Regions from separate parts of the Paraburkholderia sp. MM5477-R1 genome, predicted to be linked through region 4. Evidence: riboswitches for the same ligand, from Rfam matches in the RefSeq annotation. Region 4 holds a riboswitch; each other region holds the start of a gene.
The links. A riboswitch is a leader RNA that binds a small molecule or an ion and turns the genes downstream of it on or off. The one in region 4 is predicted to bind cobalamin.
Positions count from the first base shown of each region.

Region 1 (5,155 bases), on a different contig from region 4:
TAGACCGCTTCGCGCTCGGAGTCGTCAAAAGGCTTCGCCATGAAAGAGGGCGGCCGTGAAAGCCGGGTTGGAGGGCCAGTAAGCGTGCATATAGGTTGCCACAATCGGGCCCACGCGGAACACCGCTTCGCCGGGCGTGTCGCTGTGCGCGCGCGTGGCGAAGCGCTGCGGCGCGAGCGGCGTCGCGAGCTTCGAGTAGTGGAACGTGTGGCCGGTCAGCGTGCCGTGGACGCCATCGATCTGCTGCATGCCGAGCGACGTGAAGCGCGTTTGCATCGTCGCGTGACCGGGTAGCAGGCCCAGCATCGGCGTGCTAGTGCCTTGCGCGTCGGTCAGCGTGTCGAGCAGATAGAGCATGCCGCCGCACTCGGCGACCAGCGGTTTGTCCGCCTCGACGTGCGCGCGGATCGATGCGGCGCTGTTCACGTTGCCCGCGAGCGTCGCCAGATGCAACTCGGGGTAGCCGCCCGGCAGATAGAGCGCGTGCGTGCCGGCGGGCAACGCTTCGTCGGCAAGCGGCGAGAAATAGCTGAGCCGCGCGCCGAGCGCTTCGAGCAGCGCGACGTTGGCCGGATAGATGAATGAGAACGCGGCGTCGCGCGCGATCGCGATGTGCTTGCCTTCGAGCAGACGCGGCAGCACTTCGGGCGAGGGCACGCCGAAATCGACCGGCGGCGGCAGTTCGGCGAGCGCGGTCGACGCGAGCGTATCCGCCGCGCGTTCGAGGCGCGCTTCGAGATCGTCGATTTCATCGGCCTGGTGTAGGCCGAGGTGGCGGTCGGGCAGCGTGATCTCGTCGCTCGCGGCGAGGTGGCCGCACCAGCGCAACTCGGGCGGCAGTGCTTCCTGCAACATCTGCGCGTGCCGAGCCGAGCCGACGCGATTCGCGAGCACGCCGTGGAACGGCAGTTGCGGCCTGAAGCGCGCAAGGCCGAATGCGATGGCGCCGAAGGTCTGCGCCATCGCCTGCGCGGAAATCACCGCGAGCACCGGCACGCCGAACGTGGTCGCCAGATCGGCGCTGCTCGGCGTGCCGTCGAACAGGCCCATCACGCCTTCGATCAGGATCAGATCGGCTTCTTGCGCCGCCCGCGCGAGCAGGTTGCGGCATGCGCTTTCGCCGACCATCCACAGATCGAGCGACAGCACCGGCGCGCCGCTCGCGCGCGCGAGGATCATCGGATCGAGAAAATCCGGCCCGGTCTTGAACACGCGCACGCGACGTCCGAGCCGCCGGTGATAGCGCGCGAGACCGGCGGTGATCGTGGTTTTGCCTTGTCCCGACGCGGGCGCGCTAATGAACAGCGCGGGGCACGCCCCGAAGGAAGTCCCCTGGGGGGACGCCCCGAAGGAAGTCCCCTTGGGGGGCGCCCCGGACGAAGCCCAGTTGGGGGATGCCGACATCGCTCAGAACTCCACGCCGCGCTGCGCCTTCACACCTTGCTCGCGATACGGATGCTTGATCGCGCGCATTTCGGTGACGAGGTCGGCGGCTTCGATCAGCGCGTCCGGCGCATGGCGTCCGGTCACGACGACATGCAACATCGGCGCACGCGCGTTGATCACCGCGAGCACTTCGTCGAGCGGCAGGTATTCGTACTTCAGCACGGTGTTCAGCTCGTCGAGGATCACCATCTGGTAGTCGCCGCTTTCGATCATCCGCCGCGCTTCGTTCCAGCCTTTGCGCGCAGTCGCCATGTCGGCCTCGCGGTTCTGCGTGTTCCACGTGTAGCCGTCGCCCATCGTGACGAAATCGCATTGCGCGATCGCGCCGAGGAAATCGCGCTCCGACGTATGCAGCGCGCCCTTGATGAACTGCACGACGCCGAGCCGCATGCCGTGGCCGAGCACCCGCACGGCCATGCCGAAGGCGGCCGTGCTCTTGCCCTTGCCGGTGCCGGTGTTGACGATCAGCAGGCCTTTTTCGACGGTCGCGCCGGCCTGCTTCTTTTCGTGGCCTTCGCGGCGGCGTTCGGTCATGCGTTGATGCGATTCCGGATCGGTTTTCATCGAGGGTCCTGGTTTTGAGGGGCGGGATGGGATGGGGGCGCGTCGCTAAGGGCAGCGTTGTTCGCCGCTGCGATCGCAACCGTGATGCCGGCGTGCGCGGTCTTGCGTACGATTAGACGCGCGTTTTGCGCGGTTGTGCTGGAGTCCTGCGCCGTTGCCGCCAGCAGCGCACACGGCTCGCACACACCGTCGACGCCGAGATGCGCGTGTGCCGCCGCCGACGGCGACGCGACCGGCACCGCGGCGATCTGCTCGCGGCTGAACAGTTGCAGCGGCAGCTGATGACGTGAGCAGAATTCGAGCAGACCGGCTTCGTTGGCTTTGGTGTCGATCGTCGCGATCGCGCGGATCTGCTCGAAGGCATTCGATCCGAGTGCTGCGCGGACGGCGGCTTCGATCTCAGCGGCTTCGCTGTGCAAGCGGCAACCGATGCCGACGCTCAGCGTTTTGATCGCGCGTCCGAGTCCGTGTCGTGTCGCGCTCGCTGCCAGTTCGTGAGCAACGCCGGCGTCGCGTTTGGCCGCATCACGCGCCAGCGCGAGCGACGCCACACCGCCGATCACGACGATCGCCGGCGAGCCGAGCCCCGCACGCGCCACCGCCTCGGCGAACTCGCGAAGCGGCGCGAGCACATGACGCTGCTCAGGCCGCGTCGCCGACTCGATCGCCGCGCACGGCGTGTCGGCGGACATGCCGGCCGCGAGCAATGCGCGGGCGATCTCGCCGAGCCGGCGCATGCCCATATAGATCACCAGCGTCATGCGCGTCGCGGCGAGCGCGGCCCAGTCCGGTTCGCCACTGCCGCCGGCGCCGTGGCCGGTGACGAACACGACGCCCTGCGCGTGATCACGATGCGTGACCGCGATACCGAGCGCCGCGGGCGCCGCGATGCCGGCCGTGATGCCGTTGATCACGTCGACTTCGATACCCGCGGCCTGTAGCGCCTGCAACTCTTCGCCGCCGCGGCCGAACACGAACGGATCGCCGCCCTTGAGCCGCGCGACGCTGCGCCCCGCGCGCAGATGCCCGAGCATTTGCGCGACGATGTCGGCTTGCGGCGTCGACGGATGGCCGCCGCGCTTGCCGACGTACACGACTTGCGCGTCGGTGCGCGCGAACTGCAGCACGTCGGGATTCACCAGATCGTCGACGAGCACGACATCGGCCTGCGCGAGCGCACGGGTGGCCTTCAGCGTGATCAGTTCGACGTCGCCGGGACCGGCGCCGATCAGCCAGGCGCGCGTCATCGCGGCGTGCATGGCGCGCGCCATGCGGTGATGGAAGAAGAGACGCGGCGTGCGACAGCGCGCGCGGCGGTGAATATAGAGGTCATGCGGAACTGCGAATCCGGGCACGCGCGATGCCGCGCTGCTACGCCTTCACATCCGTTCCCCGCGGATTCCGGCGGCCGGCGGCGCCGCGTGATGCACGGATGCAATGCGGCACCGCCTCCGCGTCTGGCCGGTATCCGGGCTGGCGGCCTCATGCGCTTCGCCTTCCCGTCCCGGTTTGTGGATTCGCGGGACAGTGGCATCAAAAAACGCATGCGCGGCACGGCGGAATCGAAGGCGAATCGAATCGCGCGCCGCAGGTCGCTTACCGTTGCGGGGACAGCACAGGTTGAACGCGCGAGGCGCTGCCTGTTTCCCGTTTAACTGCACACGCGAGCGCATGTGCGGGCACCAAACGCGCGCATACGATAGCACATGGCGCCTTGCCGGATAAGCCTCGGCGGCGCTTTCCGGCTCGCTGCGTTGCTTGACTGCGCAAGGCCGCGGGCCTACACTCGCACGCACTTTGGGTGCTCGCGTGCGCGCTCGTGCGCATGCAGTTAAACGGGAAACAGGGAGCCACCTGCTCTGGAGCGGCTAACCTGTGCTGTCCCCGCAACGGTAAGCGAAAAGCGGTTCCGGCTTGATAGCCGGGCACCGCAGTGCCGGCTTCGATGTCCTCGCGCAAGCTCGCGTGGACATTTCACCACTGGACGAGAAACCACTCGGCCGGGAAGGGGAAGCGGCGCTTTCGCCAGCCCGGATACCGGCCCAAAGAAGCAGAACGACCGCCGCGGGGATGCGGCGGCGCGTTCATGACCTCAGTTCCGCTTTCTGTATTTCCGTTGTCGCGGCAATGCCGTCGTTCGTCCCCGTGTCTGGTGATCGCTGGTACTTCTGCGCGTGCTTCATTCGCTCCATTCGCCAGCCGACGCGGACCCACGCGCGGACTTTCCGGCATACCGATCAACGCCAAGGGATGGACCTCACGATGCAAACTCAATTGCGCAAGATCCCCGTCACGATCGTCACGGGCTTTCTCGGCAGCGGCAAAACCACGCTGCTGCGGCACATTCTTCAGCATGCGGGCGGCAAGCGCATTGCGGTGATCGTCAACGAGTTCGGCGAGCTCGGCATCGACGGCGAAATCCTCAGAGGCTGCGGCATCGGTTGCGATGAAAACGGCGTCGAGACCGAAGGGCAATTGTATGAACTCGCGAACGGTTGTTTGTGCTGCACCGTGCAGGAAGAATTTTTCCCGGTGATGGAAAAGCTCGCGGAGCGCCGCGATGAACTCGATCACGTGCTGATCGAAACGTCGGGCCTGGCGTTGCCGAAGCCGCTCGTGCAGGCGTTCAACTGGCCGCAAATCCGCAACGGCTTCACGGTCGACGCGGTGGTGACGGTGGTGGACGGCCCGGCCGCCGCGAGCGGCCAGTTCGCCGATAACCCGCTCGCCGTCGATGCGCAGCGCAAGGCCGATCCGAATCTCGATCACGAGTCGCCGCTGCACGAGTTGTTCGAAGACCAGTTGTCGGCGGCCGATCTGGTGATTCTGAACAAGACCGATCTGATCGACGACGCGCGGCAGCACGAGGTCGAAGCCGCGATCCGCGCGGAGATTGCGCCGCAGGTGAAGATCGTGCGCGCGCAGCAGGGGCGGCTCGACCTGCATACGCTGCTGGGCCTCGAAGCGGCGTCGGAAGAGACGATCCACCTGCGTCATGACCACCACGGTTCCGCCGACGACCCCAATCACCACCACGATGAATTCGATTCGGTCGTCGTGCAGGCATCCGTACCGTCGCGCGACGCGGCGCTCGCCGCCTTGCAGGCGCTCGTCGAAACCCACACGATTTACCGTGTCAAAGGCT
Region 1 is NZ_JBNDMC010000008.1:7,484-12,638, reverse strand. It holds gene bluB (5,6-dimethylbenzimidazole synthase) at 1-41, opposite strand, end outside; gene OKW35_RS41840 (cobyrinate a,c-diamide synthase) at 25-1,404, opposite strand; gene cobO (cob(I)yrinic acid a,c-diamide adenosyltransferase) at 1,408-2,010, opposite strand; gene OKW35_RS41830 (cobalamin biosynthesis protein) at 2,007-2,441, opposite strand; partial or broken gene cobA (uroporphyrinogen-III C-methyltransferase) at 2,517-3,257, opposite strand; cobalamin riboswitch at 3,453-3,712, opposite strand; cobalamin riboswitch at 3,793-4,070, shown strand; gene cobW (cobalamin biosynthesis protein CobW) at 4,273-5,155, shown strand, end outside.
Region 1: another riboswitch for cobalamin. It lies ahead of cobA (uroporphyrinogen-III C-methyltransferase); the one in region 4 lies ahead of OKW35_RS14485 (TonB-dependent receptor).

Region 2 (5,155 bases), on a different contig from region 4:
CTCGCGACTGGAGAACGGAAGCCGGATCGGAAGGGTCGGAGTCCATCGACCCACTATAAGCTCCGCATCGGCCATGTTCGCTGGGATCCGACTTCAGCCCCAGCTTCGGCGCGGTCTCCTGGGAGGGCCAGTGTGCAGTGACCGGCGCTTACACCTTGAGAGCGCTGGTCGCGAGTCATGCCAAGCCATGGAAGGACAGCACCGATGTAGAGAAGCTGGACCCGAGCAATGGCTTGCTGCTCGCGGGCACTTTGGACAAGGTCTACGACGGCTACCTTATGTCAGTCCACCCCAAGACCGGCAATCTGCTCTTCTCTGATGCGATCGACGAGGCGGAACGTGCCCGTCCGGTGGGTGACCATACCCGTCTGCGCAAGACGCCCAATGCAGAACAGGCGGTCTACCTGGAGGCGCACTACAAGCGCTTCCTCGAGAAGCAAGCAGAGCGCAGCTCCAAGCTGCGCAATGTAGCCTAGGTCTAGCGGGCTCCAGCGGGGAGCCTGTCGAGGCGGCCACCTCGACATCGTCCGTGCCTGCGAGAATCGCCCACATAGCATGACGGCACGTTACGGCCTACAGAAATCTTTCATACACGAAACGCTCAAGCAATTAAGAATCCGCTGGCGACAGGGTGTCGCACTGCGCACGCGAATAAACCATTTATAGTGCACTGCACAAGCCCCGTCCAATCGGCAAATGCGATCTGACGACCGTGTCCGGCGTTGCCCGGTTGGCGGACAGACATGCCGCTGAAGGTGATTCGACACGCCTGTCAGCTTCGCCGGTTCCTGGTTAGCCATCAAAATGAGGTCTCTGTGAAATACCTTCCCCGCATCGCCGCGTCCGGAGCGCTTTTGGTCGTCGCTCTCGGCGTCGTCACGTTCGCCCAGATCAAGTTCGCTCCACAGTCCGCAGAGGCCAACCCGGTCGCACGGATCGTCCTGAACGTCGAGTCGTGGAACGGCTGAGCGACTCCACCGCTGTATGTAGCCCGCGCCCCGCAGGCAAAGAAAAACGGTTGTGTCGCGATAAGGTCGACGAGGGCGAAAAATCCGACTATGGTAAGGATTCCTTATACCATCAGCGAATAGAACTGGGCGGCGACGGTTCGCGCGACTCCGTCGTCCTTCATCTGCCCTTTTCTGATCATGTTCATCACTTCGATGCCTGACAGAATGATGCGGGCGCACCGGAAATTCTTGAAGCCCATCATCGGTTTGATGATGCGCTTGATGGCACGATGGTCCTGTTCGACAATGTTGTTCAGATACTTGACCTGACGGACCTCTGATGGGCGTTTCCCGTTCAGCGTTGATGCTCTGGATGGCGGTCAGATTGGCGCCGCTTTTGTCCATGGTAACGGTCTCAGGCGCGCCGTTCTGAGCAATGGCTTTCTCGAAGTAACGACGGGCGGCAGCCTTGTCACGATGGGCCCGAAGCAGGAAATCGACGGTCTTGCCAGCCTTGTCCACAGCGCGATACAAGTACTTCCACTGGCCGCGCACCTTGACGTAGGTTTCATCCATCCTCCAGCTCTTGCCAACCGGACGTTTGTGTTTGCGAAAGGCTTTCTCGAACAACGGTACGAGCTTGATGACCCAACGATGCACGCTCGAATGGTCGACCTCGAAGCCGCGCTCGGCCATCATCTCCTCAAGATCACGCAGGCTAAGCGAATAGGCCACATACCACCGCACGCATAGCAGGATCACGTCCAGCGGGTAATGCAGTCGCTTCAGCACCTTGGTGATTCCCGGCGGCAACGTCTTACGCGGCGTCTTGCCCGTCATAGCCATTCTGGTCGTATCAATTTGGGTCGATCAATTTTACCTGATCGCCTTAGCGCGACAGAGCCCCGGCTTGGTGCGTCAGCGAACGGCAGAAGATGGCCGACCACCGCCCGACGTAGAACCGGCGGAGTCGCCCGGCCTTGATCGGTCACGTCGGGCAGGAGTCGACCCTCAGCAGTCATTTATCCGCGAAGAAGGAGCGGCCGAAGCCCAACCATAACAATACATTCAGAGCACAAAGACCCAAGCCGTCGTGGTGGGCCGTAATTCGGGCTTCGATGCGGGTGCGCGCCTCAATCGGCTGGTGTCAGAAGCGCATCCGTTCAATGCCCAATGCCCGGCACGTTCAGGCTCTTCCGGATCGCCATTGTCGCGCGAGTGATCGCTGGTTGTCGAAGCCGTGGACAGGTTCTCAGCCAGTATCCGCGCTTCGCACTCCACCATACGGCTCCGATCGTCCGCACTCTTACCTCGGACCGTCGATGCGTCTGAACCAATCTTGATCAGCCGAGATTGACGGGCAAATCGTCGTAGCGCCTGAGCTTGTAGAACAGTACAGAAGCCAACCAGCTGACGACGAAGATGCCAATCACCGCGTAGCCGAGCAAGCCAAAATTGTCCGACGCGGCGCCGACGATATCCCAGAAGCCACCCTTCACATCCAGCTTGTCGGCGATCAGTGCCAGCGCTTCGATGCCGCCGATCAACACGGCCACGACCACCGACACGAACGTGATGGTGATGTTGTAGTAGAGCTTGCGAACCGGCTTCATGAACGCCCAGCCATAGGCGCCGAGCATCAGTACGCCGTCGATAGTATCGATCAGGCACATGCCAGCGGTAAAAAGCGCCGGAAAAATCAGAATCGTCGCGAGCGACATGCCGTTGGCCGCCTGAGCGGCTGAAATGCCGAATAGCGCGACTTCCGTGGCGGTATCGAAGCCCAGCCCGAACAGGAAGCCGATCGGATACATATGCCAGCTACGCGAGACGAGCCGGAACAGCGGACGAAAGATTCGCGACAGAAAACCGCGCCTGTTGAGCAGCATGTCGAGATCTTCCTCGACCAGGCGCTCGCCGCGTTGGACACGCCGGAAAGTCTTCACGACCGATACGAGAATCATCACGTTCACGATTGCCAGCACCAGCAGGAAGCCTGCTGAAACGGAGGTGCTGATTACGCTGCCGATCGCTTTCATGCCTTCGAAGCGCGCTTTCAGCGTAACCGCTGCGAAAGCAACGGCAATCGACAGCGCGATGACGATCGTCGAATGACCCAGCGAAAAGAAAAACCCCACGGCAACCGGCCGTTTTCCGCCCTGCATCAGTTTGCGCGTCGTATTGTCGATCGCTGCAATGTGGTCGGCGTCGACCGCGTGACGCGAGCCGAACGTGTAGGCAAGCAACGCGGTACCGATCAGGGCGGACCGGCCATGAAGTGCGGTCAGTGCCCAGATCCAGATGCCGATATTGGCTGCAATGAGCAGTGACAAGATTCCGATGACCTTGCCGCGTAGCGCATGCGGACCGTCGTCGAAAAGATGTGAAAGATAGCGCCGTTGCATGAATTCCTCGCATGCCAGTTGAACCTCCCGATACGGGCGGCTTGGGCCGGGCGCGTTTGCATCCCGGGCGTGGCAGGTCTCCTGGCTCACGCGTCATCGTCCGGCGTCGCCTTCCCGGTTGCCCAGTGGCTTCATGGCGTCGGACTTCGCGCTCACAGTTGCGGGCACAGCTATGGCCTTGGCAGTCGCCTCACCATATTCCCTATTAATGCCTTGCGGCAGCCATCGCATCGCCGATTATCGCGCAGAACTGGCGCGGACAGCTTCCCTCACCGGCATCCTGAGCAGGCGCTGGTGACGAAGGCGCGGGCACGGCTCGCAGTTCAGGTGCGCGGCGCGGGATTCGCCGGTCGACCGCAGCCATGCAAGGACAGGGACGAAGAGCACCGTAGCGGCCAGCATGGCGCCCACATTCAGATGGAACGTCGCACGCGTCAACCGATCGACAGCACGCATACATTGCTCCGGTCGAAATTTGGGGTTTGTGCGGCGCCCGCCGGGTGTTTCAATCGGACCGCGCGCCGAACGAAGGGCAGCTCAGTGATCCATTGTTGCAGGACTTTTCGTCTCGCACTCGGCCTTCACCTGCTCGCCGTCGCTGAATGTGAAGGAGAACGGAATCGACATCCCCACCTTGAGCGGCTTTTTCGGCTGTTCCAGCATCACGTGGTATCCGCCCGGTGTGAACGACAGCGTGCCGTTCACAGGCACGGTTGCCTTATGGACCATCACCATTTTAGACGTGCTGCCGTTGCTCTGCGTCTGGTGAAGCATCGCCATGCCGTACGCGTCAGTTTGCACGGCGGTCAGGTCGATCGGCTTCCCGCTCATGTTCATGACGCTGAAATAGCCGCCCGATGGTAAATCGCCCGGCAGCAGGCGTATCCAGCAGTCCGAAACCATCACGGATGCGGGAGCCGCTGCAGCACCTGCCGCGCAACCGCAAAGCGCGGCAAACAGAATGAATTTGAGTGTGGGCTTCATGTTGATCTCCTGGGTTCAGGGTTGCACTGCGTCTTCAGTCCGCCAGCGGCTGGAGCGGGCGGCCAGATAGCATGCGGTCGGCCAGCCAGACCGCGATGAGCGTGACGCCCATCAATGGAAACACCGCACCGAGCAGCACGAGCGCGAGCTTCCAGCCGCGCATTGACGCAATGGCGCGATCACGTCCGGGCGCCCCAAGCGTGCCCGCCGGTCGGCGTTTCCACCACATCACACAGCCAGTGAAGGCAAGCGTCGCGAGGCCGAGCGAGAGCCCCGCGCAAACGATCTGGTTGGCGAGGCCGAAGTAGCGACCCATGTGCAGCGACGTGCCGTATGACACCGCCTTTCCCACCGCGCCGTAATCACCGTAGCGAATATCTTTCAGGATCGCACCGCTGTACTGGTCGATATAGACCGTGCGCTCGAGCTTCGGGTCCGGCGGGAAATACGACACCGTATATACGCCGCTGGCGGAGGCGGGCAATGCGACGTCGTAGTCATCGGGCAGACCGAGCGCACGCATTTGCGTCACGACGCGGCCGAGCGTCCATACCGTGGGGGCGGCATCCTGCGACTGCGGTACCGTCGCTGCGCCCGCGGCCCACGGTATCTGCGGCAGCGGCAGATCGTCCATCGTCATGCCGGGCATCGAATCCATGCCAGCCTTCTGGCTATCGGCCGCGTTGCCCACCACGGCTGAGAGTTGAGCGGCCCCCCGCGGCAGTCTCGAGTGTAGCGGCAGTCCGCCCCACGAGCCCGGTGGAGAGCCGAGGTTGACACTTGCCGAGAGCGACTTGAAATGCTTGCCCCATGAGC
Region 2 is NZ_JBNDMC010000001.1:543,136-548,290, forward strand. It holds gene OKW35_RS02655 (IS1096 element passenger TnpR family protein) at 1-46, opposite strand, end outside; gene OKW35_RS02660 (HNH endonuclease) at 138-476, shown strand; gene OKW35_RS02665 (hypothetical protein) at 744-968, shown strand; one part of gene OKW35_RS02670 (IS6 family transposase) at 1,073-1,285, opposite strand; one part of gene OKW35_RS02670 (IS6 family transposase) at 1,287-1,796, opposite strand; gene OKW35_RS02675 (HoxN/HupN/NixA family nickel/cobalt transporter) at 2,294-3,355, opposite strand; cobalamin riboswitch at 3,410-3,597, opposite strand; gene OKW35_RS02680 (copper chaperone PCu(A)C) at 3,893-4,339, opposite strand; gene OKW35_RS02685 (PepSY-associated TM helix domain-containing protein) at 4,374-5,155, opposite strand, start outside.
Region 2: another riboswitch for cobalamin. It lies ahead of OKW35_RS02675 (HoxN/HupN/NixA family nickel/cobalt transporter); the one in region 4 lies ahead of OKW35_RS14485 (TonB-dependent receptor).

Region 3 (5,155 bases), on a different contig from region 4:
CGCGCTTTGCGGCATCAGCGCGCGGCGCCGTGCGAGCGGCAGCGGCTGCCAGTCGGCCACGCGCACGCCATCGAGTTCGACATGGCCCGCCGCCGGATGCAACAGCCCCGCCAGCGTCGATAGCAAGGTGGTCTTGCCCGCGCCGTTCGGCCCGGCGATGCACCAGATTTCGCCCGCATGGAACGCGTGGGTGAATGCGTCGAGCAAGGTGCGCGCGCCGGCGCGCAACGTCAGGCGCTGCGTGCTCAGCATCGAACAGGTGGGGCTGGGTTTGGCTCGTATCATCGGCGGCGTTTGAGCAGCATCCACAGGAACACCGGTACGCCGACCAGCGACGTGATCACGCCGACCGGCAATTGCGCGGGCGCGATCACGGTCCGCGCGATCAGATCCGCGCCCATCACCGCGACACCGCCGCCGAGCGCGGCCGCCGGCAGCAGCATGCGCTGATCGTTGCCGAACGCGAGCCGCAGCATGTGCGGCACGACGAGACCGACGAAGCCGATCGTGCCCGCGGTCGTCACCGCCGCGGCCGCCGCCAGCGACGCGACCAGGTACACACGCAAACGCAGCGGCATCACGGCGACGCCCAACGCCTCGGCGGCCGCGTCGCCGCGCAGCAACACGTTCAGACGCGGCGCGGCCGGCACGATCGCAAGCAACACGAGCGCGAGCGCCATCAGCGCGGTCCACGGCAGCGCGCCGCCGTTGAGGTCGCCGGTGAGCCAGAACAGCATGCCGCGCAGACGGCTGTCGGGCGCGAGATTGAGCAGCAGCGTGATCAGCGCGCCCCACCCGGCCGCGATCACCGCGCCGGTCAATAGCAAACGGGGCGACGTGTCCTGCGGCTCGCCGCGCCATAGCTCGCGACGCGCGAGGCCGAGCACCAGCAGGATCGACACGAACGCACCCGCGAACGCGCTCGCATCGACGAGCCACCATGCGCCGCCCGCGATCATCGCAACGAGCGCGAACGTCGCCGCGCCGCCCGACACGCCGAGCACGTACGGCTCGGCCAGCGGATTGCGCAGCAGCACCTGCAGCAGCGCGCCGGCGAGCGCGAGCAACGCGCCGCACGCGAAGCCCGCGAGCGCGCGCGGCAAACGCAACGTACGCACGATTTCGCCGGCGAGATCGTTGCTGCCCGTGCCGCCGAACGTGTGCGTCGGCACGAGCGCCGCAAGCACGCGCGACGGCGCGAGCGGCACGCTGCCGAGCACCAGCGACGCGCCGAGCACCGCCACGGCGGCGAGCGCGAGCCCGAGCCAGATCGCGGCCGCGCGTTTCGCGTTCATCGGGCGCGGCGTCGCCATCGCGGCGCACAGCGAAGCGGACGCGCGGCTCATCCGCGTGCGCTCACGCATGCGGCCACCCCGGCGCGCGCGTCACTGCTGCTGCCAGCCGAGCGTGAGATACGCACCGCGTCGCGGCGAGTTATACGAGTAGGCCGTTTCATAATCCTTGTTGAACAGATTGTCGATTTGCGCGCTGACGTACCACGCTTTGGTGACGTTGTAGCGCGCCGACAGATTCACGATGCCATAACCGCCGAGGTTGCCCGTGCTATCGGTACGCGGACCGCTGACGATCCACTCGCCGCCAACCCGCCATCCACCGATACTGCGATTCACCGCGAACGACCCGAACCGACGCGCGCGCCGCACGAGGTCGGTACCGTTGTCGAGATCGACCGGGTTCTGCAGCGTCACCGTTGCGCGCACGTCGGTCTTGCCGACATGACCGCTCCACGATCCCTCGAGTCCCTGCACCTTCGCACGGCCGACGTTCTCCGCGAGGTAGATGCCGGGGATCGTCTGCACGTAGTCGATCAGATTCGTATAGCGCGTCTGGAATGCGTTCAGACGCATCACGCCGAGCGCATCGGTCGCGTACTGCAAACCGGCTTCGACCGAATGACTGCGCTCGGGCTGGATCGACGGGTTGCCGCTGATCGGATAGTACAGATCGTCGAAGCTCGGCGCGCGGAACGCATCCGAATAGCTTGCGGTTACCTTCCAGCGCGACGTGATGTCGAATCCGTAGCCGAGATAGTAACTGTTCGCTCCACCGAAATCGGAGTACTGGTCGCGTCGCACGTTGGCCTGAATCTGGTTGCGGCCGAAGCGCGCGCTGTAGCCCGCGAAGACCGAATCGACGTGACGGTCGGGCGCGGCGAACGTGTCGGAGTCGAGCGTCTGGTCGAGATGCTCGTAGCCGAGTTGCAGCTTCTGGTTCGCGGCGAGCGCGAAATCGTTCTGCCACGTGTACTGGCGATTGTCGGTATCGAAGCGGCCGTTGTAGATGCCATTGGTGTTCGACACGCTGCGGTCGTCGCCCTCGGCGAGCGTGACGTGGGTGGTCCACCAGTCGGTCAGCTTGCCGTTCGCGAATACCGACACCTGACGCACCTTGCTATAGAGATTGTTCAGATCGGTCGGCTCGCCGTACGCATTGTCGTAGCTGTTGTCGTTGTTCGACTGGAAATAGCTGACGCCCGCGTCCCAGCTGTCGGTGAACTTGTGACGCAGCGACGCGCTGATGCTCTCGTTCAGATTGCCGTTTGCGTTCGGATTCGCGTTCGGCGCCTCGAGCGGATTGAGCGACGAAAAGCCGTCGTCCTTCGTGCGCGCGAGCGAGATGTTGATGGTCGTGCGGCCGTCCTGATCGAGCGCGCCGTTCACGCCGGCCGTTTGCGTCTGCGTGTGATAGCTGCCGTAGCCGACCGAAAAATTGAAACGCGGCGGATGATCGCCGCCGTCTTTCGTGAACACCTGCACGACGCCCCCGATCGCGCCCGAGCCATACAACGCCGACACGTTGCCGTTCACCACTTCGACGTGATCGACCTGATCGAGCGGAATCTGCGCGAGTTGAGCTGAGCCGAGACTCACCGAATCGACGCGCACGCCGTCGATCAGCAGCAGCGATTGCGTCGACGATGCGCCGCGCAGAAAGAGGCTCGCGGTCGAACCGGGGCCACCCGTGCGCGAGATTTGCGCGCCTGGCGCGAGTTGCAGCAGGCCGGGCAGATCGGTCGCGGTCGTGTCGGCGATGTCCTGCTGATCGAACTGCGTAGTCTGCGGGATCGCATCGCGCAACGCTTGCGGTCCGCGTTGCGCGGTCACGACGATCGGCGACAGCACGTTGCCCGACGCATCGGTGGAAGTGAGATTGGCCGCGTCGGCAACGTTTGCGGCGCTCGCAGCGGTTGCATCCGTCGCGGACGATGAAGACGCAGGCTCGGCGCTTTGCGCATGCACGACGAGCGGCAGGCTCGCGAACGCGAGGAGCGTTGCGCGGGCGATGGGGGACAGCATGGGATGACATTCCTGTGGATAGCGTGCGCGGCCTGCTTCCCCGCAGGCCGACGCGTCACGAGGCGCCCCCTTGTTTAGCGTTTTCGCGGGGGGACGTCCCTCTTTTCTGGCCGGTATCCGGGCTACGACACATCGATCCCGCCTTCCCACGCGTGACGCGCAGTGGCACACTCGCACGTTGAACTTCCAACCTTGCGATCAGGACCGACCTGCATGAGCACATCACATGCGGTCGCTTACCGTTGCGGGGGCAGCGCAGGTTCGCGCATCCGGTTTTGGCACCGCGCGCGTCCTGCTTCCCGTTTAACTGCGCGCGCCGAGAAGCGCGCGCGGGCACCAGAGTGCGGGAAGTTTACGAGCGGCCTCGCGGGGCGTCAAGAAAGGTCAACCGGAGCGCAATCGGTTCTGTTGAATGCAGGTTATTGTCCGATGGATTACCGGTTTTTTACCTTATGGTCGACGACCCGACACGCAACGAACCTGCACGTAGCGATGCTGTTACGTCTCGAAACGAGACAATTGTCGGAACCTGTAATATTCCGCGCTAAAATGCGATGTCTTTAGAGGACGCAGCACATGCTCACCGAACTCGAATCACTCTCCCAGAACATCGGCAAGCTGATTGCGATCAGCCAGCGCCACAACGAAGCGCGGCTCGCGCTCGAAGAGCAGCTCGCGCAAACGCGTGCCGAAGTGCAAGCCACGCATGCGGAACTCGCGCAATTGCGCGAAGAGCGCGACGCACTGCAGGCGGAACGCGACGCGCTGTCCGCCAAGATCGACGACGCTCAGGTGCGCCTGAATGCGATTCTCGAAAAATTGCCGCGCGCACGCGCGAGCAGCGAACCGGATAACCAGCTCGATCTGCTCGAGTCCGCCCAGCCCGGACACGAGGAAGCGGAAAGCGACGTGAGCCGACACGGAGAAAGCGCATGACCACCAAGCAGATCGAAGTATCGATTCTCGAAGTACCCTATCGTCTCGCCTGCTCGCCGGAAACGGAAGGCGCGCTGCTCGAGGCGGTCGCGCGCGTCGACGCCGAGATGAAGAAAATCCGCAGCGGCAGCAACGTGCGCGGCACCGATCGCATCGCGGTGATGGCTGCGCTGTCGCTGGCATCGGAACTGCTTAAGCTGCAAAGCAGCGTGCGACACGGAGAAGCATTTCCCGCTGAAGAAATCCGGCGTACAATGCAGCAAATGAACGAACAGCTAGGTACTGTGATCGAGCAGTACAGCTTGCAGTAAGCAGTAGTGGGCCGGTTTCGAATCGGTCACGTGTTGAACGGTTTGGGTTGTAGCTTCATCGGTTTAGCTTCCCTGCCTGGTTCGCCAAGGTCATACATTCCTTGAACCAATGCCATGTGCACGGTTGCGGAAATTTGTAGCACGGGTGTGCGCGTCACTCAGTCTGATGTACCCGAAGTGTTGCTAACTGCGACCAATTCTGAACCCTCGGTTCAGGATGCCGGCCTAGCGGCTAAGGCGGGGACCTTATCTGGAACGGCATCGGACTTCGGTTCGATGCCGTTTTTCTTTGGCCGTCGTTTTTTCGTTTGAGCGCCTTTTTCAGGGGCTTTTCCGTACGCGCCTGCTGTTGTTGCGCTTCGTTCAATCTCACACGCTCACTCCGATTCATGCGCTACTGGCTGATGAAGTCCGAACCGGACGAAGCAAGCATCGACGACCTCGCCAACGCACCTCATCGCACCTTGCCGTGGACCGGCGTACGCAACTATCAGGCGCGCAACTTCATGCGCGACATGATGCAGGTCGGCGACGGCGTGCTCTTCTATCATTCGAGCTGTCCGGAGCCCGGCATCGCGGGCATCGCGGAGG
Region 3 is NZ_JBNDMC010000003.1:414,518-419,672, forward strand. It holds gene OKW35_RS05135 (ABC transporter ATP-binding protein) at 1-285, opposite strand, end outside; gene OKW35_RS05140 (FecCD family ABC transporter permease) at 282-1,346, opposite strand; gene OKW35_RS05145 (TonB-dependent receptor domain-containing protein) at 1,386-3,317, opposite strand; cobalamin riboswitch at 3,409-3,673, opposite strand; gene OKW35_RS05150 (ATPase) at 3,894-4,253, shown strand; gene OKW35_RS05155 (cell division protein ZapA) at 4,250-4,564, shown strand; RNA gene ssrS (6S RNA) at 4,631-4,812, shown strand; gene OKW35_RS05165 (EVE domain-containing protein) at 4,954-5,155, shown strand, end outside.
Region 3: another riboswitch for cobalamin. It lies ahead of OKW35_RS05145 (TonB-dependent receptor domain-containing protein); the one in region 4 lies ahead of OKW35_RS14485 (TonB-dependent receptor).

Region 4 (5,155 bases):
CGATACGCGCCTGCATCGACGCGACAACGCTCGCCGCACGCGCGTCTACATTGAAGATCGCGCCGAGGTTGCGCAGGTCGCGATAAACGTCGTCGAGCGACGCCGCCGGCATCGGCATGACGTGCGCGCAGGACTCCGTGAGCTCGTAAGACGCGATGCCGAAGCGTCCAAGCGCCTCAGGCGTGACGGGACCGCCGACGCGCATGCCATAGTTCCAGCCGGCCAGATAGAAATCCGCACCGGCGCCGACGAGCGTCTCGATGGACGGATAGCGGCGCGCCAGTTCCGGGATCCCCGCAAGGCGTACGCGCAGAGACGGATCGTCCGTCTTCCAGCCGCCGATTCCCGTGAACCCCGCCATCCGTGTCCTGAGCCCCAGTGCAAGCATCATCTCCGTCAGGTTCGAATCGTTGCTGACCGCCCTGGCCGGCGCACGCGCGAACGTCACATCGCGGTTGCAGCTGCGCACGGTAACCGGATAATGGCCAGCCTGTGCATACGATGCGGCTGCGCAGAGAATGGTGGCCGCCGTTGCGCGCCAGAGGGAAGGTTTCATTTTCGTCATGTCCCGGACTCCGGTCCTGTAATCAGCGTGATGCGCGGACGTCCCGTCACCGGGTGCCGGTCGACAAGCGCATCGACGCCATACACCGTCTTCAGCAAGGGCTCGGTTAGTACCGCCTGCGGCGTGCCGCACGCGACGATCTCACCCGAGGCAATCACGTACAGCCGGTCGCAGAACGCAGCGGCGAGATTCAGGTCATGAATCGTGGCCAGCGTGGTGATCCGCTGCCGCCGCACGAGGCCGAGCAGTTCGATCTGATGCCGCGGATCGAGATGATTGGTCGGCTCGTCGAGCATCAGCACACGCGGCTGCTGCACCAGTGCACGGGCCAGCAGCGCGCGTTGCCGTTCGCCGCCCGACAGCGAAGCGAACGGCCGCTGCCGGTGCGCATCGAGTTCGACATCGTGCAGCGCGGCGTCGACGAGCGCGGTGTCCACGGCGGTGTCGCGGTCGAGCAGCCCCTTGTGCGGCGTACGGCCCATCGCGACGACCTCTTCCACCGTCAGGCCGAAGTCGTCGGGCGGGTCCTGCTGTACCACCGCGATGCGTTGCGCCGCCCAGCGCCCGGACTTGACCCAGACGTCGTCGCCGTCCAGCCTGACGGCGCCGCTGTGCGGCCTTGCGTAACGGAACGCACACCGCAGCAGGCTCGTCTTGCCGCTGCCGTTGGGTCCGATCAGGCCGACGAATTCGCCCGGCTGCACTTCGAGCACGATCCGCCGCAGCAGGCTCTCGCCGTCGTCCGGGCGTCTCGCATCCCGCGACGGCGGCGACCAGCCTAGTCCTTCGATATGCAGTGAGGTCATGGCTTTGCCGATCAATGAGGCTAGAAAGTCATCGTCGCGGTGACCCACCCCGAGCGCGGCGCGCCGAGCAGCCATTCGGTGCCGTCGTTCTGCGTGGAGACCGCATAGGTCCGGTTGGTCAGGTTGCGCAGATAGAGCGCGAGCGTCAGGTTGCGCGTTGCGCGCCACGATGCGGACGCATCGACCAGTGTGTACGACGGAATCGACACGCTGTTCGCGTTGTCGCCGAAGCGCCGTCCGACATACTGCACCCCGGCTCCCGCGCGCCAGCCAGGCGCGAACGCCCAGTCGAGCCACACGTTCGCGGTCTGCTCGGGGATGTTGTAGGGCACGTTGCCCGCGCGCGACACGCTCTGACCATCGACCGCCTCGTCGAAATCGTCGTACCGCGCGCGCAGCAGCGCCGCATTCGCCTCGACCGACCAGCCGCCGCCCAGCCGCAGCGCGCCCGACCATTCGACGCCGCGCGACGACTGCCGGCCGACCTGCTCGCTCAGATCCGGGTTCAGCGGATCGGTGCTCACGAGGTTACGTTTCACGATCTGGTACACCGCGAAGGTCCAGGAGCCGCGGCCGCCGAGCACTTCCTGCTTGACACCCGCCTCCCACTGCTGACCGGTCGACAGCGTGAACTGACTGTTCGATTGCGACAGCGTGATCAGCGAACTGACACCGTCGGTGCCGGTGGTGTACTGTCCATACACGGACAGCGTCGGCGTAAGCGCGAACACAAGGCCCGTGCGCCATCCGGTATGGGCGAACGTCCTGTCGAACGACGCCGCCGCAGTCGTGGCAGTCGCGAACGTGTCGCGATGGAAGTCGATATGGTCGTAACGCAGGCCACTCACCCACGCGAGCCGGTCGGTCAGCTCGAACCGGTCCTCTGCAAAAAGGGACGCCTGATGCGTGACGGTGCGAAACGCGGGCACGGTCGAATCGGGACTGTCGAACACGCCCGGATCGAAACCGGATGCCGGCACGATCGACGAGCCGCCGTATGGTGAATTGCTTGTATCGACAAACGAGATCACATTGAAGTCCGCGCCGACGACCAGCCGGTTCTGATGGCCCCATGCATGCCCGTCGATCGTCGTGTCGAGCTGGTCACCGATCTGCCGCTGATGATGGAGGATCTCGATGTAATCGCTGCGCAACACATCGCCATCCGGTTGCAGGGCGTAGCTCTCGCTATCGTGCCAATGGCGGTTTGTCAGCAAATAATAGAGCTGGTTGCGCACCGTGATGCCAGGCATGGCGTGCCACTTCGCGTTCAGCCGCGTCCACTGGTCGTAATAGGAGATCGCGGAATCGGCGACGTTGTAGTTCTGGTACCGGAACGCCGGATTGAGCGCACCGTCGAGCACCGGAATCCCGAAATAGCGTGCCGGCTTCTGGCGCCCGTAGTCGTAGTCGAGTGTGAATGACAAGGTCGGATCGACGTCGAGGCGCAATGCGCCACCGAGCGCCGTGGTATGCGAATCGCCGCGCGGTACCCAGCCGTTCGAGCGGTCATCGCTCACGTAAAAGCGGTATGACAGCATGGGCCCGAGCGCGCCCGTCGTATCGAGCGCCACGCGCTTCTCGCCATAGGCGCCCGCGCCGAGCTGGACCGTGGTCGCGTAGTCGCGCTGCGGCGCCTTTGGCACGACGTTGATCACGCCGCCGATGCCACCCTCGCCATAGAGCACCGACGCCGGACCGCGCAGCACCTCAATCCGGTCGACCGACCACGTATCGAACGGAAAGGTCACCGTGCCTGCGCCAGGATACATGCGCGTGCCGTCATAGAGCGTCGTGATCGACTCCGGCCCGCTGAAGCCGCGCACCGACACCGAAGTGCCGCCATTGCCGGGTGCCGCGCGTCGGTGGCAAAGCCGGCCGCACGCGTAATGGCCTCGTTGACCGTGGTGTCGCCGCGCACCTGAATCTGCTCACCGGTGAGCGTCTCGACGCTCGCCGGCGTATCGAGGCTCGACAGTCCAAGCCGGCTGCCGGTACGGATCGGCGTGCTCAGGTCCGGTGTATCCGTATGGCCCGATGCCTGGACCTTAACAGCCGGCAGCGTCTGTGCCGGCTCCTGCGCAGATTGCCTGCTCTCTGCCGCCGGGCCGCTGCCGTCATCAGCAAACGCGGATGACGCGCCGATCAGCCACGCGCAGCCGAGCATCCCCGCTGTGAGCTGACGTCTGCGGCGTCGCTGCGCTCGCGACGGCGAAAGGATCGAGGTTTTCTTCATTGTCCTGCTCTCTTTTCTTTTTTCTCTGGCGCTACCGTATCCGGTGCGCCTGTTTTTTATGCGCTCGACACACGTGCCGATCCACCGTGTCATCGACGCAGTGAAACACCCGCACGATTGCCGGAAACACGAACCAGGCATGCCGTGCTGACCGGCGACACTTACCGGGTCAACACAGACGACCGGAGAAAAAGAGGAAGCAACGGGCAGCCGATGCCCGGTGGACACTGAGGATGCAGGTCATGACGGTTCTCCTGGGGTTTCGCGCCCCATGACAGGTGAAGGAAGACAAGGCCCAGGTCTGACTCCCGGTTTCAGGAAACCGGTCACAGTGGCGCGACCGCGCTGGATTTGCACCAGCTTCCGGGCTTTGCGTGCGCAATTCTAATCGATCGCACACTCAATTCCCCCGCGCCCCGGCCTGGCTACCGCATGCCTGCACGTGCAGGCTGCCCGCTTTATGTCGGGGTCATCGCGCCAGCGGTCGGATCGCCCGCGATTCCGGCAGAACGATACCTAACCCGCATCGTAAACGCAACATAGTTGCGATAATTAGAAAAGGGAACGCTATACTTGAGTCTGCTTCACCGCATACATTCCTGCATTCATGCCCCGCCTGATCCAGATCCGACGCAGTCCCATCCATGGCAAGGGTGTCTTTGCCCTTGCCGACATTCCGCGCGGCTTGCGCATCATCGAATACAGGGGGGCGCGCATTACCCACGCGGCAGCACGACGCCAGCATCCCGTCAACGCCGAAGACCCGTTCCACACCTTTCTGTTTGCGCTGAGTGACGGACGCTACTGCATTGATGCGGGCACCGGCGGGAACGCCGCCCGCTGGATCAATCATCGTTGCGCACCGAACTGCGAGGCGGTTGAAGACTACGACCGCCAGGGGATCCTGCGCGTGTACCTCCATGCGAAACGCCTGATCCGCGCAGGCGAGGAACTGAGCTTCGACTACAGCCTTCAGTTCGATCATCCCGCCACTGAGGAAGACCGTCGCAACTACCTGTGCCGCTGCCGCTCATGGAACTGCCGCCGTACGATGCTGGCGACGGTTGAGGTGGACGGCATCGCCACGCCCCGGAAACTTTGTCGATGAACAGGAGCGCAAACCGGGACCCTACACGACGGCAGGTCATCACGTCGTACGTCGATACGTTCGCCGCACTGCTGCGCGAGCCGATAACACTTCCGGACATCTCACAGAGCACAGCGACGCCGAGGAGCGTGGACCGCACGCGGCCGCTTGCGCTGATTGTTTCGCCCCACCCCGATGATGAATGCCTGACCGGCGGACTTGCGCTCAGACTGCAGCAGGAAGCAGGCTTTGAGGTACTGAACATCGCCGCTACACTAGGCAGTAATCCGGGCCGCCGCAGTGAACGATGGAACGAGCTGTGCCATGCCTGTACCCGGCTTGATTTTGCGCTGCTCGATCCAGCCTTCGACGGTCGCCAGCCGGTCACGCCGGCGCGACGCCGCGCCGACCCGGCAGGCTGGGCCCGTGACGTCGATCGCCTCGCCGCGCTGTTCGACGAC
Region 4 is NZ_JBNDMC010000005.1:463,272-468,426, forward strand. It holds gene OKW35_RS14475 (ABC transporter substrate-binding protein) at 1-565, opposite strand, end outside; gene OKW35_RS14480 (ABC transporter ATP-binding protein) at 562-1,371, opposite strand; partial or broken gene OKW35_RS14485 (TonB-dependent receptor) at 1,392-3,538, opposite strand; adenosylcobalamin (AdoCbl) riboswitch at 3,852-3,996, opposite strand; gene OKW35_RS14490 (SET domain-containing protein) at 4,215-4,715, shown strand; gene OKW35_RS14495 (PIG-L deacetylase family protein) at 4,712-5,155, shown strand, end outside.